DNA from 3 places in the Bacillus cereus group sp. RP43 genome. Region 3 is predicted to be linked to each of the others. Evidence: riboswitches for the same ligand, from Rfam matches in the RefSeq annotation. Region 3 holds a riboswitch; each other region holds the start of a gene.

Region 1 (8,073 bases), 310 kb from region 3:
AACAGGAGATACGGTATTACATAAATTAGACGCAGAAATATTGAGAGATGTTGCAAAAGACCCAACGGCAGAAAGAGAAAAGAGAGAGAAGTTAACAGAGAAATTAGATGAATCAACGGAAGAATTGAACAGTGTTGGACAAACGTACATTGTTGGAGCAAAAGAAAATGAAAAAGGTGAGCTACAAATCGTCGATTTGTCTACAGGTTTAGCAAATGTTGTTGAAGTAAGACCGGGAGACTATTATAAACAACCAGATCTTTGGATGGAAGCGTATGATAAAGTAATGAGCACGAAAAAAGCAAATATGACAGAAGTATATGAAGACGCATTAGGAACATGGGTAACGATATTAGAGCCAATTAAAGATGGAGAAGATAATATTGTGGCACTTGTTGCAGCTGATGTAGATGCCTCTATTGTTCCTAGTACAAAGGAAAAGTTCATTATACAAGGTTTAATGTTTATTTGTATTTCTGTTTTAATTGCAACTTTTATTCAATTCTTAATTGTACGTAACGCACTTGCTCCATTGCGAGATTTACGTGAAGGATTGCGCAAAGTCGGTGAAGGTGATTTAAGTATTAAATTAGAGGAAAGACCAGATGATATAGGTATTATTAATGCGTATTTTAATAGTACCATCGAGAAGTTTAAAGGAATTATAGATAAAGTGAAGCAGACAGCAGAACAGGTTTCCTCATCTTCACAAGAATTGTCAGTGAGTACGAAAGAGAATAGCATGGCAGTCCAAGGAATCGTAAGTTCTATGGTTGAGTTAAGAGCTGGCGCTCAGTCACAAGAAACTTCAGGACCAAAGTATTTAGGTATTGTATATGAAATGGAAGATAAGATGGAAGAGATAAATAATGCTGCAAAACAAATGGCGAAAGAGTCTGAAGGTATGGAGCATCATTCGGTAAAAGGAAATGGTGTTATTGAACAGACGATTAATCAAATGAACATAATACAAAATGCAGTACAAGATTTATCTTCTACTATTTATTCTTTGGAAACAAAATCAAAAGAAATTAGTGATATTGTAACAGTAATTACCGGTATTTCAAATCAAACCAATTCGCTAGCTTTAAATGCTTTTATTGAAGCTTCACGTGCTGAGGAAACCGGAAATGGATTTGTCGTTGTTGCTGATGAAGTGCGTAAATTAGCAGAGCAGACGGAAGTATCAGCAAAAGATATAGCGAAATTAATAGGGGAAACACAAGTTGAAACGGAAGAAGCTGTTGTTTCAATGCAAAATACTTTAAAAGAAGTAGAATCTGGAATGAAACTTGTTGAAAGTAGTGGTGCTTTCTTTGGGGAAATTTCAAAATCAGCACAATCTGTTACAAATCAAGTTAGAGTTGTTTCTAGCAATTCAAGTGATATATTGCAAAATAGCCAAAATATTGTTCGTGTTGTAAATGAACTATCGCTTATCGCAAGTACGTATGCGAATAGTAGTAGTAATGTTGAAGAAAGTATGAAAGAACAGGAAATGTCTGTACAAGATATTGCTGAATTAGCCAGTTCTTTAAGCTGGCTTTCACAGGAGCTACAAGAGTTAATTGGGGAATTCAAAAGTTAAATGAAATGATTATACGTGCTTTTGTTTGTTCAATAAAATAAATCATGCTACAATGAAAACGAATTAAGAACCGGGGAGCCAATTGGCTGAGAGGATGTAAGTGTACATCGACCCTCAACCTGATCTGGATAATGCCAGCGTAGGGAGTTACTTTAAAGTGATGTAGCATAAGTTATTATAGAATAACTTGTATACAAGGCTTTCCTACATGGTAGGAAAGCCTTTTCTTTTTTTGAAAACATATTTTGTAAGGGGGATTTTATTATGTCACAACAAGTTACAATTTCATTTTCAGTAGTACCACAAGCGAAGAACAAAGATGTGTATTCCGTTGTTGATAAAGCAATTGAAGTTGTACAACAATCGGGAGTTCGTTATGAAGTAGGGGCAATGGAAACAACGTTGGAAGGAGAATTAGATGTACTTCTTGACGTCATTAAACGCGCGCAACAAGCTTGCGTCGATGCTGGAGCAGAAGAAGTAATCACTTCTATTAAAATTCACTATCGTCCAAGTACGGGCGTAACGATTGACGAAAAAGTTTGGAAGTACCGTGATGAATATGCAAAACCAGAAGCGATCTAAAATAATTACAACAATTTGGCTTATCCTTCTCATTGCTATATGGGAAGGATCTGTTTCATTATTTAAAATTGAGCCGTGGATTTTACCGAAGCCGTCTGCAATTGTGCAAGAGCTAATTGGAATGAAAGATTTACTATTACCGAATACAGTGCAAACGTTACAGGAAGTAATAATTGGGTTGTTTTTTGCAATTTTACTTGGGACTAGTATTGCTATCATTATGGATGTCATCCCTTTATTTCGGATTTTAATGAATCCGTTGCTCGTTATTTCGCAAACAATTCCAATCGTTGTGCTCGCACCATTATTTATTATTTGGTTTGGATACGGGATGTTGCCAAAAGTAATGGTTGTTATTCTTGTTTGTTTCTTCCCAATTGCGCTTAGCATTTTAGAAGGTTTCCAAACGGTAGATAAAAATTTGCTGAAGTTGTTACAAACGATGAAGGCGACAAAGTGGCAAATTTATCAGAAAGTAAAATTTCCAGCAGTGCTCCCGTACTTTTTCTCAGGTTTAAAAATTGCTGTTACATATAGTGTGATGGGAGCGATTATTGGGGAATGGCTTGGTGCCAGTGAAGGATTAGGAGTTATGCTTACAAGAGCAACAAAATCCTTTTTAACGGCTCGAGTATTTGGTGTTGCAGCGATTATCGTCATGGTGACATTATGTCTGTACTTTATTGTTGAATTTATGGCAAGAATAACAGCACCATGGATATACAGAAAGGGCGGCAGAAAATGAAAAAAGGTTTAAAAATTATGTTAGCTGCATTATTAGCAGTAACTGTGGCTGGGTGTAATCCGGCGAAGAAAGAAGAAAGTTCAAGTAAAGATAAAAAAGTAAAAGTCGTTTTAGATTGGTTTCCAAATACGAATCATACTGGCTTATATGTAGCGCAAACGAAAGATTATTACAAAAAGCAAGGGCTTGATGTAGAAATTATCCAGCCTGGTGATAATGTAACGGCAGAGCAGATGATTGCTTCTGGAAAAGCGGACTTTGCGATAAGCGCACAAGAAAATGTAACATTAGCTCGTGTTGAAGGAATCCCAGTTGTTTCTGTTGGTGCAATTATTCAGCATAATACCTCTGCTTTTGCATCACTAAAAAAAGATAATATGATGTCACCAAAAGATTTTGAAGGTAAACGTTATGGTGGCTGGGGAGGACCAGCGGAAGAGGCGACGTTAAAAACGATTATGGAGAAACATCAAGCTGATTTTAATAAAGTCGAAAAAATTATTCTTGGACAAACAGACTTCTTCAAATCAATTGGCCGTGATGCAGATTTCGAATGGATTTATTACGGATGGGATGGAATTGAAGCGAAGCGTCAAGGAAAAGAGTTAAATACGATTATGGTGAAAGATTTAGATCCAGCACTCGATTTCTATAGCCCTGTCATTATTACAAGTGAAAAACATACGAAGCAAGATAAAGATTTCGTGAAAAAGTTTATGACTGCAACGACAGAAGGTTATGATTTTGCAATTAAAGAACCGAAAGAAGCTGCGGATATTTTAATTAAAGCTGTTCCAGATGTGAATAAAGAATTAGTACAAGAAAGCCAAAAGTGGTTAAGTACAAAGTATCAAGATGATGCAAAAGCGTGGGGAGTACAGAAGGAAGAAGTTTGGACAAATTACATGAATTTCTTATATGACAACAAAGTTATTAAGAAGAAAATTGATGTGAAAGATGCCTTTACAAATGAATTCCTTCCAAGTGAAAAATGAGTGGATTACTAATAAAAGAGGTTGTAAAAGCTTTTGATGGAAAGAATGTATTAAAAAATATTAGTGCTTCTATACAGGAGGGAGAATTCGTCTCTTTTGTAGGTCCAAGTGGTTGTGGAAAAAGCACTTTGTTAAATATGATCGCGAGTGTTGAAGAGCCAACGAGTGGAGAGGTATTTTATAACGAGGAACATGTGAAAAAACAAGATGTTGTAAGTTATATGCCGCAACAAGATTTATTATTACCGTGGCGATCGGCTTTGCAAAATATCGTTCTTCCATTGGAAATCGAAGGGAAGCCTAAAAAACAAAGGCTGACAGAAGGAATGGAAGCATTAAAGCAGTTTGAGCTAGATGAATATGCAGATCATTATCCAGATGAGTTATCAGGTGGAATGCGTCAAAGAATTAGTTTCCTTCGCACATATTTATGTGAAAAGCCAATTATGCTACTGGATGAGCCTTTTGGAAAATTAGATGCATTTACAAAAATGGAAGTACACAGTTGGCTTTTAAATTCTTGGCATCAAGAAAAGCAAACAATCGTTATGGTTACGCATGACTTAGATGAGGCAATTTTACTTTCTGATCGCGTATTTATTTTATCTCAAAGACCAGCATCAATAGTTGGCGAGGTACAAGTGAAATTACCTAGGCCACGAACGATGGATATGTTAACATCACTTGAGTTAAAGGAAGATAAGGAAGAAATTTTAAGAGTATTAGCTCCTTATATGAAAAAATAGAAAAAGCTCTTACCAGACTTTAATATAATTGCTGGTAAGAGCTTTTTTTATAGAACATGAAAAGAATGAGAAGGAACAAAAGAAAAAATAGAGAATAGAATATAACAGAGTAGTTTATACTCTTAATATAACAAATATTAAAGGAGTGAAAGGATAAAATGACTTTATCAACTGTTCTTCAAATGGTTTTAGCTTGATACGGGAGAAGTCTGCCCATTTTTAACGATTAAGCTAAATTGAAGACAGCAGGTAAAGAACCTTAATCCTTTTTTACGATAATATGTAATGGGTAAGGTGTATTCACCTTACCCATTTTTTATATGCACAATTAAATAAGGCTTTATACTGTTGCTCTCTCTATTTAGCTTATGAACCATAAGTAAAGGAGAGAAAAAGATGAGTATATTAACAGTAGAAAATTTAAGTCATTCATATGGTGAAAAACCCATTTTATATAATGCGTGCTTTCGACTATTAAAGGGTGAGCATGTTGGGCTAGTAGGAAAAAATGGAGTTGGAAAATCAACATTGTTAAGGATTTTAACAGGAGAACTTATACATGATGACGGGAAGATTGAATGGTTTCCACATATGAAGGTAGGCTTTTTACAGCAGCATATGGATTTGCAAGAGAGGATAACAATTGAAGGGTACTTACAAAGTGCATTTTCTAATTTGTATGCGATTGAATGTGAAATGTTAAAAATTGCTGAAGAAATGAATGGAGCAGGAGAGGTAGAAAAACTGTTAGTAAAGTATGGAGAATTACAAACTATATTGGAAAGCTCTAATTTCTATCAAATTCATACAGAAATTGAAGAAGTAGCAATCGGTTTAGGTTTATTTGAAATAGGGTTGAAAAAGGATGTTTCAAATTTAAGTGGAGGACAGCGAACAAAGTTATTACTTGGGAAGCTCCTTTTAGAAAAAGCTGATGTTTTATTGCTAGATGAGCCAACAAACTATTTAGATACAACTCATATAGAATGGTTGCAATTATATTTGAAGCTGTATGAAAAAGCTTATATTATCATTTCACATGACGAAATATTTTTGAACAATGTTGCGAATGTTATTTATCATTTAGAAGAACGGAAAGTTAAGCGGTATGTAGGAGATTATGAAAAGTTTGTGCAAAGTTATCAATTGCAAAAGAAGCAAGTACAATTGGCGTATGTGAAACAGCAAAAAGAAATCTCTCAGCTAGAAACATTTATTCAAAAAAATAAAATTCGAAAAGCGAAACAGGCAAAAAGTCGAGAAAAAGTATTGGAGAAAATGCAAAGGGTTGAAAAAGTTAATCATGTAACTCGATCCCGTTTTGATTTCAATGTTTATGAGGAGCCAGTGAGTCGTATATTGCAAGCTGAGAAACTAAGGATAGGTTATAGTGATCCGTTATGTCCAGAGTTGAATTTACAAGTGAAAAAAGGAGAAAAAATAGCGATTGTTGGTCATAATGGAATTGGAAAAACGACAATGTTAAAAACGTTATTAGGTCAAATAAAGCCGTTAAGCGGTTCAATTTCTGTTGGAGAACGAGTAAATCCTGCTTATTTTGCACAGGAGGAGTTTGCTTCAGAAACAACACCATTAGAGAAAGTTTGGGCAGAAAGACCAGATATGACAAAGAAAGAAGTACGCCAAGCATTAGCAAAGTGTGGTTTGAAAGAAGAACACGTATTAAAACCTATTAGTTTATTAAGCGGCGGGGAACAGACGAAAGTACGTTTATGTGAACTTATCGTAACGAAAAGCAACGTTTTAATTTTAGATGAACCAACTAATCATCTGGATATAGAAACAAAAAAGTCTTTGCAGGAAGCGTTACAACAATATAAAGGAACAGTTTTACTTGTTTCACATGAGCCTTCTTTCTATGAAGCATGGATAACAAAAGTATGGAATATAGAAGAATGGAACGCTGAACAATAAGAATAAAGAAAAGACATTAGCTTTTATAAGCTAATGTCTTTTCTTTGTGATTAACATGATTTTCGAGAACTCTTACATGAGAATTGTATGAAGAAGCACTCTTATGGTGCGCTTATAAGCGTGCTTTTTCTTTTGTTATGTTTATATTTATAATAATACTAGATGCCTTTCCCTAATAGGCGACTATCTTTCTTTATATATATAGATAGTTAGAAATGGAATAAAAATAATTCCTATATGTAAAGGATAATGTGATTAGTATAGGAAGACAATAGAATTTAAAGGAAATTCATGTAAAATTCAGATGAACTTCACACGAACTTCATATTAGAAACTAAATATAATTATAATAGGTTATTATAATATAAATTTGTGATTTTTCATAAAATTAAAAGTTTGAATTTAGGATAGAGCACTCAAACCTAAATTCAAACTTTAGTGAAATAATTAATGGATGTTACGTTTAGTTTTCGCTAATGGATGCATTTACAAGTTCGGCGGGATTGCCTGTTCCTGCCCCTCCGATTGTAACTGATCCACCAGGAGGAATTTCACCATTCCATCCTGCATTCGTAATTACGTAATGATTATTTATTTTACTACTAATTTTAGAATCCCAAACTTGTGTTAAATTGCCGTTATAATCAAATTCTAATTTCCAGTTTTTAATAGGGGTCGTTCCGCTATTTTTAATTATAATTGAGAAGTTGTAACCACTTCCCCAATTTGAAGTGACTGAAAAGGTAGCATTGCCATTTCCACCAGGAGGTGTTGTGTTAGCATCATCTGTTTTTATAAGAATAGAAGTAGGTTGTGATTTGTTACCAGCAGCATCCTTTGCTAATACTGAAAATGTGTATTCTGTATTAGGTTTCAAGTTTTTAATTGTAATGCTATTTGTTGTTGTACTCCATTTCTCTTCTCCGGCAGTAATTTCATATTTCGTAACTCCTACGTTATCAGTAGATGCAGTCCAGTTTAATTGAACTGAGTTTGAATTTTTATTTGTAACAGAAATATTTTTTACGTTTGTTGGTGATTCAGTATCTTTTTGAGTAATAGGTCCACCAAGTAATTCTTTTACTAACGTATCAAGTAATTTTGGTCCACTACAACTATATTTTGGACTTGTACGGCAATCCCCGCTTAGTTCCCAAAACATTGCGCCACTTAAACCTTTTGTCTTTATATAGTCTGTTTTATATTTCATAGATTCGTTGTCATCATAGCTAATAAACGTGCCTGTAGTCGCATTATATAAATAAGGTACTTTCGCTACATCGTTCCATCCGCGAACAAAACCATTTTTATTAACATAATTAGCTGCTAAATCACCATAATCGTACACACCTGTGTCACCGGTAGAATAATCATCCCAAGTACCTTTAGAAGCGAGCTTTCCATCACTACCTGGTTTACAAGGTTGGTATTGCCCATTATTTTCTTTTCCGCAACTTTTCCATCCGCGTCCGTAAAAAG
Region 2 (8,073 bases), 4.2 Mb from region 3:
TGGCGGTTATATTAGAAAGCTTCGGCTTCTTCCACTGGTCCGCAGCAAAACTTGCAAATTTAGCAAAGGGCTCCGGTCGCCGTTTATACTGGTATATTCAATTATTATGTTTTCTTATGACTCTTTTATTCAATAACGACGGTAGTATTTTAATTACAACACCGATTTTGATTTTACTTCTGAAAAACCTTCAATTAAAACCTCATCAACAAATCCCTTATTTATTAAGCGGTGCTTTAATCGCCACTGCATCTAGTGCACCAATCGGTGTAAGTAATATCGTAAACTTAATCGCATTAAATATTGTTAATATGACTCTTTATATGCACACAGCTATGATGTTTGTACCTGCAACACTAGGACTACTGTTTATGTCATGGCTCATGTATACAATTTTAAAGAAAAAACTTCCAAAAAGACTACCTGTTTCTTCATATGATATTGAAGAGATTTTTTTCACGAAAAACTTCCATCCGTTAAAAGGAAAAAATTCTGTTGATACGAAACAAAAACGTACAAAATTCATGTTAAAAGTATTAGGCTTCGTCTTCCTTATGCGCTGTCTTCTATTCGTTGCATCCTTCTTATCGATCCCAATTGAAATTGTTGCTGTACTCGGTTCACTCGTTCTTCTCATCTGGAGATGGTACTACTTACGAACAAACCCAGTCGATATTTTGAAAAAGACACCGTGGCACATTTTAATTTTCGCTTTCTCTATGTATGTAATTATTTACGGGCTTCACAACGCAGGATTAACAGCAGCACTTGTAAATTGGCTCGAGCCAGTTGTAAATCAGCATCTACTCTATGCAAGCTTTGCGATGGGCGGACTTGTATCTATCCTCTCTAACATCTTCAATAATCACCCTGCACTTATGATCGGTACCATTACGTTAACAGAAATGGGACTAGATCCAGTCACATTAAAAACTATCTATCTCGCAAATATCATTGGTAGTGACATCGGTTCACTATTGTTACCAATTGGTACGCTAGCTTCCCTCATTTGGATGTATATACTAAGACAAAACAAAATTAAAGTGAAATGGAAAGATTATTTAAGTGTATCTCTCATCGTAATCCCACTCACAACAGTCGTCACATTATTCCTCTTATACTACTGGGTACACTTATTCTTCTCCTTATAGACAACAGAAGCCCCCTTTGCTACCGTCTTAGCAAAGGGGGCTTCTTCTATATTTAAGTTAGGTACAGTGTGATCAATCAAGTAAAGAGGTGTAACGTATTATTGATATAAGTGACTACCAGTTTCTTTAAATTCTACCGCTTTCTCTTTCATTCCTTTTTCAATTGCTTCTGTCGTTTCTAAATCATTTTCTTTCGCATATTCACGAATATCATGCGAAATTCTCATACTACAAAACTTTGGTCCACACATCGAACAGAAATGAGCTGTTTTCGCGCCTTCTGCTGGCAATGTTTCATCATGATACTCCATCGCGCGCTCAGGGTCTAAAGATAAATTAAATTGATCGCGCCAGCGGAATTCAAATCGTGCTTTTGAAAGTGCATCATCACGCTGATGAGCCGTTTTATGCCCTTTCGCAAGATCGGCTGCATGCGCAGCGATTTTGTACGTAATAACCCCTTCGCGAACATCATCTTTGTTCGGTAAACCTAAATGTTCTTTCGGAGTTACATAACAAAGCATCGCCGTTCCAAACCAGCCGATCATCGCAGCACCAATCGCTGAAGTAATATGATCATAACCTGGTGCAATATCTGTCGTTAACGGCCCAAGGGTATAAAACGGCGCGCCCTGACAAATATCAAGTTCTTTCTCCATATTTTCTTTAATTAAATGCATCGGTACATGCCCAGGTCCTTCAATCATAACTTGCACATCATGTTTCCAAGCGATTTTTGTTAATTCACCAAGTGTTTCAAGCTCAGAAAACTGAGCTTCGTCATTTGCATCTGCAATAGAACCTGGACGTAATCCATCTCCAAGAGAGAACGAAACATCGTACTGCTTCATAATTTCACAAATCTCTTCAAAATGAGTATATAGGAAGTTTTCTTTATGATGGAATAAACACCACTGCGCCATAATCGAACCACCGCGCGAAACAATACCTGTCATACGCTTTGCAGTAATTGGAATGTAACGAAGTAATACACCAGCGTGAATCGTGAAGTAATCAACGCCTTGCTCCGCTTGCTCAATTAACGTATCACGGTACACTTCCCACGTTAAATCCTCTGCAATTCCGTTTACTTTTTCAAGCGCTTGATAAATTGGCACAGTTCCAACTGGTACCGGAGCATTACGAATAATCCACTCACGTGTTGTATGAATGTTTTTACCTGTAGATAAATCCATAATCGTATCTGCACCCCAGCGAGTCGCCCACGTCATCTTCTCTACTTCTTCTGCAATAGAAGACGATACAGCAGAGTTTCCGATATTTGCATTTACCTTTACATGAAAATTACGTCCAATTATCATCGGTTCCGCTTCAGGATGGTTAATGTTCGCCGGCAAAATCGCACGACCTTCTGCAATCTCCTTACGAACAAATTCAGGCTCTACCCCTTCACGAATCGCGACATATTCCATCTCAGACGTAATAATGCCATTACGCGCATAATGCATTTGCGTAACATTTGCACCTTGCTTCGCTCTAAGCGGCTTGCGATCCATTTGCGGGAAAACAGGTGTATGTTTTGAAGCCACTTTCACACCGTCATCCTCTGGTCTTACTTCGCGCCCTTCGTATCCTTCTACATCACCACGCCCCACAGTCCAAGAGTGGCGCGGCGTTGGAATCCCCTTTTCCAGCTCCACTTTATACTCAGGATCTGTATAAGGACCACTCGTATCGTATACACGAATGGGCGAGTTTGGAACACCATTTGTATCGCTTTGTTCAATCTCACGCATCGGCACTTTCATACCTTCACGTGGCCCATCCACATACACTTTCTTACTTCCTGGTAAACTCGATTTCAATTCAATTTGCTCAGCTGAAACAGACTGTTTCATAACCTTTGTTGCCCCCCTGTACGTGACAAGGACGAGATATGGCCAGCGTATGCCAAAATAAAAAGAGCCAGGTCCATAAAAAAATAAGGACCTGGCTCATAAAGACATAATTATGTAAAGCCGTTAACTTCCCTACGCTGGTACGAGCCAGATCAGGTCCAAAGGGTTAAGAAGTTCACACGCTTCTCTCTCAGCCTACGCATACGTTAGGCACCCCTAGTTTATCACTGATTTAATTTTCAATACTTTCCCATCATACACGATAATCTGAAAAATGCAAAGGTTATTTCTTTTTCGTTTACGGAATCATCCACGTTAAATAATAAGCCTGCACATAAGTCATAATCCCAACAATAGTAACGAAGAATAAACTATGCTTTAATGTAAAGCGGAACAAATCTGACTCTTTCCCAGCAAGTCCAACTGCCGCACAAGCAATCGCAATCGATTGCGGAGAAATCATTTTACCTGTTACACCGCCAGTTGTATTTGCTGCAACGAGAAGCACTTCAGATACACCGACTTGCTGCGCTGTAATTGCTTGTAAATTCGAGAACAGTGCGTTCGCTGACGTATCTGATCCTGTTAAAAATACGCCAATCCAGCCTAAGAATGGTGAGAAGAACGGGAATAGTCCTCCAGTTCCTGCTAGTGCTAACGCTAATGTAGAAGATAGACCAGAATAGTTTGCGATAAATGCGAATCCTAATACGAATCCAATAGATAGAATTGGCATTTTTAGTTCGTTTAACGTTTCTTTAAATGTTGCTACCGCATCTTTTGCACTCATTTTCAAAATAAAGATAGAAATGATACAAGCAATTAAAATTGCTGTTCCAGTCGCTGATAAAATATCTAATTTCAGGATTGCTTCATAAGGTGTTGGTTTATTTACAATTGGCTCTGCTTTCATTACTAAATTGTGCAAACCTGGAACTTCAAATTTAAATACGAGACTTTCTAAAGCACCACCTGGAGCGAATAATGCTTTAAAGAAACTTTGGCTCCAAATGACTACCATCACAGTTAAAATAATGAACGGAGACCATGCTTTTACTACTTTTCCTACCGTTAGTTTCGGCATAGATGTCGCCGTCGTCGTTGCCGCCACTTCACTATTCGCTTGTTTAGACTGATAAATTTCTTTCGGCTGCCAAACTTTTAAGAATAACGATAAACTTACTAAACTTACAAGTGCTGACGTAATATCAGGAAGTTCTGGTCCTAAAAACGTCGCTGTAATAAACTGTGTAATTGCAAATGAACTACCCGCTACAAATAAAGCAGGCCACGTTTGTCTTACTCCTTTAAAACCATCCATTAAAAATACGATAAAGAACGGAACAAATAAAGATAAGAACGGTAATTGATGCCCAGCCATTTGTCCAATTTTATGTGGATCAATGCCTGTTACTTGTCCGGCAACTGTAATCGGAATCCCCATCGCTCCGAACGCTACTGGTGCAGTATTTGCGATTAAACAAAGACCTGCTGCATATAAGGGATTTAGCCCAAGACCTGCAAGAAGCGCTGCCGTAATCGCTACCGGTGCACCAAATCCTGCTGCCCCTTCTAAAAATGCCCCGAATGAAAATCCGATTAAAATAACGAGTAAACGATGATCGTTTGTAATAGATAATACAGATGCACGAATGACATCAAATTGACCTGTTTTCACGGAGATTTTATATAAAAATACCGACATAATGATAATCCAAGCAATTGGCCATAATCCATATAAGAAACCGTACCCGGTTGCTGCCATCGCCATCGTAAACGGCATTTTATAAGCAAATAACGCTACTAAAATTGTAAGTACAACTGTAATAAATCCTGCCACATACCCCTTCATGCGGAAAACTGCTAAAGCTAAGAAAAAAAAGATGATTGGAATAAGTGCAACTGCTGCCGAAATCCAAATATTACCGAACGGATCATAAACTTGTGTCCATGTGTTCATTGTTCTCTCCCCCTAAAGAATCCCCTTTTAAATAGAATAACCTCATCAATAGACTATCAGGTCATCATACCTTTTAGTCTAAAAATAAAAAACGTTTGAGAAAACGTTTTCAATAACTTCTTTTATACTTTATCATATCATTTTCCATTAAAAAAGATTTTTTTGAAAATTTTATCATTTAACAAAAAATCTTACAAAAACGTCACGTTCTTGTAATGTTCATCGATAGTAAGCTTGCAGAAATTACTGCATAATAATAGTATAACAACGGACATTATTTATGAGGTGATATATATGAATGGAAACAAAATATTAGCTGCTTTATCGTACTTTAGTGTACTATTTGCCCCTATCTTATTCCCTATTATCGTGTGGATTGTGGGCGATTCTGAAACAAAACCACATGCAAAACGTGCTCTATGGACACACATTATTCCAAGTATCGCAACATTTATTGGATTAGTTATTTTAGGAATTATGGGCATCGGATCTGATCAACCAGACGTAACACTTGGAATCGGTGCAATGATTGTCTTATGTATTTGCGGAATCGTTAGCTTATACTACTTCATTTGGAACATCGTGAAAGGTATTAAAGTACTGAAAGCTTAATCTTTCTTTTAAACAAACGTTTGATTAAAAAAGGACACTTGCAATTTGCAAGTGTCCTTTTCCCGCTATGTACAGGCAATAAGAGCCTTCTCTTTATCTTCTGCGTTTCTTCTTTTTTCTCATCATTTTCTTTCGGCGCGTATTCGCTTTATCCGCTATAATGTGGAGCGTACTCGCCACAATAATTCCCATTACAAACGTTACAATTTCAACCTCGTGTTTCTTCGCAATTTCTATTAAATTCCCATCGAGTGCTATTACATTTAATAGGAATAAAAACGGAGAAAACACGATTAACATGTATGCAATACGAATAATATCACCAATTATAATCGTATGTGTGAAGAAGGAACGATGGGGCATTACGCTCCTATATGGATACCAAAAAATGCGGAGGAATCCCCATTTATTATACGCATTACTGTACGTATCTAAATCCGGTGTTAAAAATGAAGTACCTACTAAAAATCCAATTGCAAAAGTTAATAAAAAATCAAAGTTTGTTAATCCATACGAAAAGAGCAGAAACAAAACAACCGGAAGGGATATTAAGTTTATTTTCGTATGCGTTCTTCCTGATGGCATAATGCACTTCCTCGCTTACGTTCGCCCTGTCACTCTATGACAGTTCTCACCTATTGATCTAATTTCTGATCGATAAATGATGTGTCTATATCCGAACCAAACCATTCTGCCAACTTCACTCGTGCCTTATCTTTCACATCTTCATTGACATATAACGACGCCTGTATTAGTGCGGCCATTAATGCCCCTAAATCATCCGTATAACCAACTCCAGCAATAAAATCTGGGATGGCATCAATCGGTGCAATAAAATAAGCAAGTGCTCCAATTACAATAATTTTCACTCGTTTTGGAACATCAGGTCTTTGCAAAACGTAAAACAGTAATAAACTTGCATAAATGACTGACTGCCCTGCTTGCTTTGCAACATGTTTTACTTTTTTCCAAAACGCTTCAACTGAAAATTTTTGTTTCATGTAAAAGCCCCCCTATTTTTCAAAAGAAATAAGCTACAATATATTACCAGTAAAAGTTCATCAAAATTACACATAATCTATCAACGAACATTTATTGTAACAAACAAAATTAAAAAGAACAAGTGTTCGTTAATTTTCATACACTTTCCTTCATATAATAGGTTTCTAGACAACCCATTACACATCTCCATTTCTTATTTCTCAACTATGAAAATTTTCACTTTCACTTAACATTCTGCTCTATCTTTGTTATATTTTCTAGTTGACGGACATATAAACGAATGATAAAGTTTTCTCTGGTAGTGACAAATCACATACAAAAAATGTAAAATGTTATAGTGTTTCTCAGAAATGAATTTTGTTGTATAATACAGAAATGACGTTATGCTTATGAGCAGCACAAGAAACCAAAAAGGGTATGCATAGTTAAAGTCGTATATGGGTGAATATAGAAACTCTACTTATGGCCAAGAAAACTATGTATTTTTTATTTTAACATTTTTCGCTCCAAAATCGACCAAGCCTGATAGAGAAAGGGTGGAAATGAATGAAAGAAACCATGAAATCACAATTTCAAAATGTGCGTTTCACTTTATTCGTAGCTTTGGCCGTATGGCTAAAAACCTACATCATTACACGCACTAGCTTCGATTTAAAACTTGAATCTTTCATGCAAGAATTCATTTTATTCATTAGTCCATTAGCAGCATCATTACTGTTTGTGGGTCTTGCATTATTTGCAAAAGGGAAAAAACGTAACTATATAGCACTAGGAATTAACTTTATCTTAACGTTCATTCTTGTTGGTAACGTAATGTTCTACGGATTCTACAATGACTTCGTTACTTTACCAGTATTAGGACAAACGTCTAATTTCGGAAGTTTAGGTTCTAGTGTGAAAGAATTATTTAACTACAAAATCATCCTTGCATTTGCTGATATTATCGTATTCTTCGTTCTATTGAAGAAGAAGAAAAACTTTGCACCGACAGAGCGTGTAGCACGTCCGATGCGTTCCCTATACTTCGTGTCAACAATTGCTATTTTCTTCGTAAACCTAGGATTTGCAGAAGCTGAGCGTCCAGAACTATTAACACGTTCATTCGACCGCGTTATGCTTGTTAAAAACTTAGGATTATATGTACACCAAGCATACGATCTTGGCTTACAAGCAAAATCAAGTTCACAAAAAGCATTTGCGGATAGTAGTAAATTACAGGAAGCAGAAAACTATGTGAAAACAACACAAAGTAAACCAGATCCAAATATGTTCGGTACTGCAAAAGGGAAAAACGTAATTGTTGTCTCTCTTGAATCATTACAAACATTCTTAATTGGTGCGACAGTTAACGGACAAGAAGTTACACCATTCTTAAACCAATTTGCGAAAGAAAGTTATTACTTCGATAACTTCTTCCATCAAACTGGGCAAGGAAAAACATCTGATGCTGAATTCTTAGTAGATACTTCATTATATCCACTAGACCGCG
Region 3 (8,073 bases):
TGAAGGAAGAATCGGTTGGATTGATTCCTGTTATTGAAAATAAACAAGTTGTTGGGCTTGTTACTGATCGAGACTTAGTTGTTCGTGGGATTGCTGAAAAACATCCTGGATCTAATCAAATTACAAATGTAATGACAACAAACATTGTTTCAGTTTCTCCAGATGATTCTATTGAAAAAGCTACAGAGTTAATGGCACAATATCAAATTAGACGATTACCGGTAGTTGAGAGCGGTCAACTTGTTGGGATGCTAGCACTAGGTGATTTAGCTATAAGAAAATCAGCAGATGATCAAGCAGGGTTTGCTTTAAGTGAAATCTCGGAGCATACGGAATAAATTATGTATAAAGATCAGATACATTATTCTAGTATATATGGATTAAACTAATATATTAGCGTGATGTATCTGAGACATTATATAATAAGTATAGAGTCAATATTTTTGACAGTTTTTTAAAATTTGTCATTCCTAATTTTTAATAAGAGAAAAAATGATATACTGAGAGATATAAGTATTATGATAGATTTTGAATATAACAATATTTATCATTAATGATGTAATAATGAATTAATGAATTATTATTTCCTACATAGATAAAAAGGGAAGGGGAATTATATGAGGGCTGTACAGGGCGATCCAAATTGGAATTTGGTTACAGATACATATATAGAACCAAATAATTTCGCTGAGTTATTTTCTTTGCTTGTACCTTGTCATCCAAAAGGTGAAGGGAAAGAGCGAACTATATTAGTATGGAAAGAAAAAGAATTTTATAAAGAAGAGAATTTAGCGGCATTTATCGTATATGGCATGAATAAAGTAAAGAATTTACCGCAGTTTCATAAAGATGAAATTCCAACTCTAGTACGTATTCTTCGTTTATGTCAAGAGATTGGTTGGTATGAAGAGGCAAATGCTTTTATGATAGCCCAAGGACTAGATGAATTTGTCCAAACTTCATTGGAGTATGAAACATGGGATCTGTTGACGAAAGCAGTTGCTTTAAACTATTTAATTATTAAATATCGTATTGGTGAATTAACAGCTGAGGATGTAGAAATTTGGGATCGAGTTAAATTTAATGAGAAATGTATAACAAATTGTAAACATCTATTATCTCATAAAGAAGTATTGGAATTTACATTCTTTTATATGTGTAAGCGAGCGAAGCTACTGTCAAAAGAGCAATTAAATAGTGATATGATGAGTCTAGCAATGTATTGTAATACTTTTGTGTATGATTTATATACACATGACTTATTACGAAAGTATCGTAAGTGTACAGACTTCCTATCATATTATGGACCTAGTCAGGCAGTTTTAGCTTGTCAAAGAGCTGTACTTTCTCAAATTTCCGATCGATTAGACCCTTTAAAGACAACTCATGTAGATGATTATTTATATGTGATGAAAGAAATGATGGAGCATATGACGATAGGGGTAATGGATCGGTATGGTCATTTTATTGGAAAGTTACTATCATATGTACCATTTTTCGAAATGATCCAAGTTCCACAGCATGCATATTATTGTGAAGAATTACTGTATATTTGTAAGGGAATTGAATACAAAGAAGAAATACTACGCAATTATATATTTATACAATTACATGATTGTTTACCATCATTCTTTAAACTATTTCTTAAAAATAAGCGTTATGCAACGATTCATGATATTCTTTTCTATTGGTGCGACGATGAACAAAGAATGAGCTTAGAGAAAAAATATAATCTTAGTTTTATTTATGAAAAATATGCTTGTGGATAAACCTTATTTTACATATTAAAAATTAATATAAATTAAAAAGGATCTCAAGTTTATGTGAGATCCTTTTTTGTTAGTAAAACAAGGAGAAAGTAACCAAGATAAGAAATAACATTCCATAAAGGAGAAATTGTGCAGTATAACTTCCTTGTATACCAAAAAAAGTATTCATTTTTTCATATAAATTCAATATATATTTCATTGGATTATCTTTGAAAGATTGGTACACAGTGTCTCCTCTTTTTAAGCTTCTTGTTCATGTTTTTGGTTATTAGGAACATGAACGTATCTAGCTATGAATAATAAAACACCTATAAAGAATACAGGAAGTACGGTAGATAAATAAAAACCATTACTAATTATATTTGTTATAAGAGCACTCAAAAGAAAAATTGCATTATAAATATGGGCAATTTTTTGTTTTAGCCGCATTTGTAATGCTTCCATAATGATTTCTAAAGCAACAAAAGCAATAATAATAGATAAAAATACAATGTTCGTATTATAAATGATTAAACAACAGATTAAACCTAAAAAGGCCAGGTATTCAATAAAGAGAGGTATATTGCGTGGCATATAATTTACCTAACTAAATATGGCAGTGGGTTCACTGCATTTGTTTTTTCAAAATTCCATTCCCCATTATGTAATTCAAAATGGAGATGTTGCCCGTATGAATGACCTGTGTTTCCCATATGACCTACTAATTGTCCAGTTTGTACTTGATCACCAGCTTGTACAGTGCGATCCTTCATATGAGCATAAACTGTTGTATATAATTTCCCATTTATTTGATGGGCGATGAACACGACATTGCCGTAGCTAGCCGAATAATAAGATTTCACAACTTTACCTGCAGCAGCAGCTTGAATAGAGACATTTCCTTGTGCTGCTATATCTATACCATAATGCATTTGCTCCCAGCGCATATCAAAAGTTGAGCTGATTTTCCCTTGAGTAGGGAATTTGAAAACTGCTGGAATTGATGAAGGTTGAGCTGTTTTAGCTTGTGCTGGATTTTGATTTTGATTTTGCACTACATAGTGTTTTGCTACATATCCGTATCCTGTGCCAAAACGAATTTTATACCAAGTACCTACCGTTTCTACTACTTGTACTTGTGTACCGTTTTGTAATGAGCCAAGTAGAGTGCTACTTGTACTAGCGTTGCTACGTACATTTAATTTTGGTGTTGCAACAGTATAAGAAGGAGAACCTTGTACTGTTACACCTTTTACTAGAGGTGTGGATCCATTAGATACAAATGTTTTTTGTACGTATCCAATTTTCCCGTTATGTAATATTTTGTACCAATCCCCTTGTTCACCTTGAATGGTAATGAATTGCCCATTTGGTAATATATCTAGAATAGAAGACTCTGTATTAGGTTCAGAACGAACGTTTAATGCGTTTGCATTTACGATATATTGATTCTTTGATTGAACATTTTTTTTGAATAGAATTGCATCTTTTTTCATATAGCCTGTTTTGTTGTTAACAGATACTTTATACCAATCTTGAGTTGTCTCAAGAATAGTAACCGGGCTATTAAATCGAATGTTATCAATTATTGCACTGTCTGCATGGTTATTTTGATGTAGTGCAACGTTGTCGATTTTTACATATCCAGTTTTTACTGTAGATGTTTGCTTAGCAGCCGCTGTTTGTATATCGGATTCTCCCATAGAAGGAAGTAAAGAAGCAATTGCGATAGTAGTTGCTGTTAAAGCTGTAGCTTTCATATTCATGTAATAAAGACCTCCTCTAGTTGTATAGTTGTAATTTTATTATAGTATAAAGATATAATATATTGGTCGTATTCACATAAATGTAATATGAAATCAATAAAAATAATGTTAGAAGAGAGGTTCATATATAAATATTGTATTATATATCATTTTTGGGGTCGCATTTATATTTGTTTAACATGTTAATTTTTAATTGATAATTAAGAAAATTAAAACAGTTGATGATGTCTTATGGCGATGTTATACTGACAGTGATAATTTTATAGTTTGCTAGGAGGGCTGGTGTTGCCAGCTGAGAGTAGGGCCGTAAGCCTTTGATCCTTTTTATTACCTGATCTAGATTATGCTAGCGTAGGGAAGCAATTCGGACATTAACAATCAGTCCCCGTTTCTTTGCGTATAGAAACGGGGCTTTTTTATTTGAAAATTTCATATTAACACCACTAGGGGTGCTTTTCGTGCTGAGAGAGGAATAATCCTTAACCCTTACAACACCTGATCTAGATAATACTAGCGAAGGGAAGTGGAACAACGAATAAATTATAATTTTATTTGCTGTAACCACTTCTTATATACAGAGGTGGTTTTTTTATTGAGATAAATAGATATATAGGAAGGGGAATTATAAATGAAATTTTGTGAAAAATTATTTGATACGGTGCAGCCTGTTTGGGAGAAAAGTCATAATCATCCGTTTGTAGTAGGTATGGGGGATGGTACGTTGGAAAAAGACAAATTCCAGTACTATATTATTCAAGATTATTTATATTTGTTAGATTATGCAAAGCTATATGCAATTGGGGTTGTAAAGTCAACGAATCCACAAGTTATGGCAAAATTTGCAGAGCAAATTGATGGGATTTTAAATGGTGAAATGACGATCCATAAACAGTATGCAAAAAGACTTGGCATTTCTGCACAAGAGATGGAATCTGCGAAACCATCTGCTAAAAATTTAGCCTATACAAATTACATGATGTCTGTATCTCAAAATGGCACACTTGCGGAATTAATAGCGGCACTTCTTCCATGTATGTGGAGCTATTGGGAGATTGGAAAACGTTTAAATGATATTCCTGGAGCAAGAAATCATGAGTTCTTTGGTGAATGGATTCAAGGATATAGTTCTGAAGAATACGGTAACCTTTGTATTTGGTTAATAGATTTATTAAATGAAATGGCAGTTGGAAAATCAGAGAAAGAGCTAGACCGATTAGAGGAGATTTTCTTATATTCCAGCCGATTTGAATATTTATTCTGGGATATGGCTTATCGTAAGGAGATGTGGGGTTTTGAGGAGCAAGAACATACTACAGTTTCATAATGTTTCTTTTCATTATGATGAGAAACCAATCATCAATGAATTAAATGCTTCTATACAAGATAAAGAGTTTGTAAGTATTATCGGACCGAGTGGATGCGGGAAAAGTACATTATTTCGCCTTATTACAGGATTAGAAGAGGCAAGTACTGGACAGATAGAGCTGACAGAAACAAAGAGTCATCCTGTAGGGTATATGCCTCAAAAAGATATGCTTTTGCCGTGGAGGACGATTATTGAGAATGCTGCCCTGCCGCTAGAGTGCCAAGGTGTGCAGAAGAAAGAAGCGCAAGTAAAAGCGAAAGAACTGTTACATAAATTTGGGTTACAAGGATACGAGGCGAAATATCCGAAAGATTTATCTGGTGGTATGAGACAACGTGTATCTTTTATCCGAACTTTATTAACGGGCGGGGAGATATTATTGTTAGATGAACCGTTTAGCGCATTGGACGCTTTAACGAAGGCATCTTTGCAAGAATGGTTGTTTGAACAATGGAAAGAGTGGGAAAAAACAATTTTATTTATCACTCATGATGTTGAAGAAGCATTGTTTCTTTCTAATCGAATTTTCGTTGTAGAAAATCAACCGATAGCAACTTTAACTGAGCGAATTGTGCCGCTTGATCGTAACCGAACAAGAAAAGATTTGTATAATCCTGAAGTGTTGGCGCTTAAAGAAGAGCTCCTTAGTATGTTACAAAGGCAGGTACTCGTATGATGAATCGCTTGAAGGAGTTATTACCTGCCCTCATATTAAGTGGGATTTTACTTACTCTATGGGAAGTAGGCGCAAGAATTGTAGATGAGATGTACATTTTGCCATCACCTTCTGCAATTGTAATGAAGATATGGACGCTGAAAGATATATTATTTACGGTTCATTTACCAGCAACGTTGTACGTCGTTTTAATAGGCGTTGTTATTTCTATCGTACTGGGCGTAGGGATAGCAATGTTAATGAATGCGAGTACGTGGATGGAAAGAGCATTTTATCCATTATTAGTAGCTTCACAAACAATTCCGATTACAGCACTTGCACCGCTATTTGTTTTATGGTTTGGATATACCATTTGGAGCAAGGTCGTTGTCACAGTTTTAATTACGTTTTTCCCAATTGCGGTAAATACGTATGATGGACTGCGTAGTACGAAGAAAGAATGGGAGGAGCTCTTAGTTACGTATGGTGCAACGAAAAAAGATATTTTTTTAAAGCTAAAATTGCCATCTGCTCTTCCTTATTTTTTCTCAGCGTTAAAAATTGCAGTTCCGCTTAGTGTTATCGGAGCAGCAATTGGAGAATGGCTCGGTGCACAAGCTGGACTTGGATATTTCAGTAAAAGAATGATGACGCAGTTAGACGGAGCTGGTGTATTTGCACCAATTGTATTGTTATCATTATTAGCTATCTTCTTTGTCATACTTGTTTCGATATTAGAAAAGAAATTTATTAGTTGGAGGAAACATTCATGAAATTATTAAAACGCATCTTTGTGTTTACATTATTAGTTGCAATGATTGCAGGATGTTCGAGTAATTCAGCATCAGATAAGAATAAATCAGAAAAGGAAATAACAGTAATGCTTGATTGGTACCCAAATGCGGTACATAGCTTTATTTATACGGCAATTGAAAAAGGATACTTTAAAGAAGAAGGAGTAAAGGTGAATATTAAATTCCCTTCTAATCCGACTGATCCATTAACGCTAGCGGCAGCAGGGAAAGTGACAGTTGGTTTGTATTATCAACCAGATGTTGTCATGGCAAAAGCAAATGAACAAATTCCAGTGAAATCAATTGGAGCTGTCGTACGTTCGCCGCTAAATCATGTTGTATCGCTGAAATCAGCAGGTATTAAGTCACCTAAAGACTTAGAAGGAAAAACAGTTGGATATTCTGGAACTCCTTTAAGTGAAGCATATTTAAAGACGATGGTAAAAGAAGATGGTGGTAATCCAGATACAGTAAAAGTAGTTGATGTTGGATTCGATTTAGTACCAGCGCTAATTACGAAAAAAGTAGATGCTGTAACAGGAGCATACATTAACCATGAAGTACCTGTTATGCGTCATGAAGGCCATGAACCAGCATACTTTAATCCAGCTGAATATGGTGTGCCGAATTATCATGAGCTTGTGTTTGTAACAGGTGATAAAACTTTGAAAAAGGATAAAGAAGCATTACAGGCCTTTTTACGTGGTGCGAAAAAAGGATATGATTTCATGAAGAAAAATCCGGATGAAGCATTGAATATTTTATTAAATCATCAAGAAAAAGAAAACTTCCCGCTAGTACCAGAAGTTGAAAAAGAAAGTATGAAAATTTTATTAGAGAAGATGGAAACGAAAGATGAGCCATTCTTATCAGATTCAAAAGAGTCATGGGAGAAACAAAATAAATGGCTGAAAGAAAAAGGAATGACGAAAGAAATCGTTCCAGCCGATGAATTATTCGAAAACATTTTAAAGTAGGCGAATGAATATGAAAAATGAGCTCCATGTAATCTCAAATGGTCACATGCCATTCGAAGAGTTAGTGAATGTAGCGATGCAAATTGAGAGTGAGATTGATTATTTGCATATTCGTGAGCGTGAGAAAAGTACGAAGGAATTGTATGAAGGTGTGGAAAGTCTTTTGGGGAAAGGCTTTCCAGCATCGAAGATAGTGATAAATGATCGAATTGATATTGCTATACTATTAAATATTCCGCGTGTGCAGCTAGGATATCGAAGCGCAGATGTAAGGTCAGTGAAAGAAAAGTTTTCTTATTTGCATGTTGGCTATTCAGTACATTCTTTAGATGAAGCGATAGTGGCATTTAAAAATGGAGCGGATTCACTCGTTTACGGTCATGTATTTCCAACGGCTTGTAAAAAGGATGTGCCAGCAAGAGGATTAGAAGAAATTGCTCATATGGCAAGGTGTTTATCCATACCAATAACTGCAATTGGTGGAATCACTCCTGAAAATACAGGAGAGGTTCTTGTAAATGGTGTAAGTGGGATTGCTGTTATGTCCGGGATTATAAGCAGTATTAATCCGTATAGCAGAGCGAAATCTTATAAGGAATCAATAAGAAAGTGGGCGGGAAAACATGTGTAAGAAGTATGATGTAGCGATTATTGGCGGAGGTGTAATTGGTAGTTCAGTTGCACACTTTCTAGCAGAAAGAGGGCATAAAGTAGCGATTATAGAGAAGCAAAGAATCGCATCTGAAGCTTCGAAAGCAGCTGCTGGT

What was found. Region 3 has a riboswitch for thiamine pyrophosphate ahead of tenA (thiaminase II). Riboswitches for the same ligand answer to the same signal wherever they lie in the genome.
Region 1: it holds a riboswitch for thiamine pyrophosphate, as region 3 does, so the genes downstream of both, QCI75_RS24645 (MTH1187 family thiamine-binding protein) here and tenA (thiaminase II) in region 3, are expected to answer to the same signal.
Region 2: it holds a riboswitch for thiamine pyrophosphate, as region 3 does, so the genes downstream of both, thiC (phosphomethylpyrimidine synthase ThiC) here and tenA (thiaminase II) in region 3, are expected to answer to the same signal.

The regions. Positions count from the first base shown of each region.
Region 1 is NZ_JARVHQ010000001.1:4,734,735-4,742,807, reverse strand. Features, by position in the region: gene QCI75_RS24650 (methyl-accepting chemotaxis protein) at 1-1,588, shown strand, start outside; TPP riboswitch at 1,650-1,751, shown strand; gene QCI75_RS24645 (MTH1187 family thiamine-binding protein) at 1,853-2,173, shown strand; gene QCI75_RS24640 (ABC transporter permease) at 2,145-2,918, shown strand; gene QCI75_RS24635 (ABC transporter substrate-binding protein) at 2,915-3,913, shown strand; gene QCI75_RS24630 (ABC transporter ATP-binding protein) at 3,910-4,659, shown strand; gene QCI75_RS24625 (ABC-F family ATP-binding cassette domain-containing protein) at 5,056-6,594, shown strand; gene QCI75_RS24620 (glycosyl hydrolase family 18 protein) at 7,058-8,073, opposite strand, start outside.
Region 2 is NZ_JARVHQ010000001.1:276,023-284,095, reverse strand. Features, by position in the region: gene QCI75_RS01380 (arsenic transporter) at 1-1,151, shown strand, start outside; gene thiC (phosphomethylpyrimidine synthase ThiC) at 1,250-3,010, opposite strand; TPP riboswitch at 3,123-3,238, opposite strand; gene lldP (L-lactate permease) at 3,309-4,970, opposite strand; gene QCI75_RS01365 (magnetosome magnetite crystal formation protein family) at 5,265-5,582, shown strand; gene QCI75_RS01360 (metal-binding protein) at 5,676-6,167, opposite strand; gene QCI75_RS01355 (YkvA family protein) at 6,218-6,583, opposite strand; gene QCI75_RS01350 (LTA synthase family protein) at 7,131-8,073, shown strand, end outside.
Region 3 is NZ_JARVHQ010000001.1:4,427,589-4,435,661, reverse strand. Features, by position in the region: gene QCI75_RS23100 (CBS domain-containing protein) at 1-338, shown strand, start outside; gene QCI75_RS23095 (DUF3965 domain-containing protein) at 618-1,769, shown strand; gene QCI75_RS23090 (hypothetical protein) at 2,010-2,342, opposite strand; gene QCI75_RS23085 (SH3 domain-containing protein) at 2,348-3,514, opposite strand; TPP riboswitch at 3,777-3,889, shown strand; TPP riboswitch at 3,950-4,053, shown strand; gene tenA (thiaminase II) at 4,143-4,838, shown strand; gene QCI75_RS23075 (ABC transporter ATP-binding protein) at 4,807-5,556, shown strand; gene QCI75_RS23070 (ABC transporter permease) at 5,556-6,308, shown strand; gene QCI75_RS23065 (ABC transporter substrate-binding protein) at 6,305-7,306, shown strand; gene tenI (thiazole tautomerase TenI) at 7,317-7,937, shown strand; gene thiO (glycine oxidase ThiO) at 7,930-8,073, shown strand, end outside.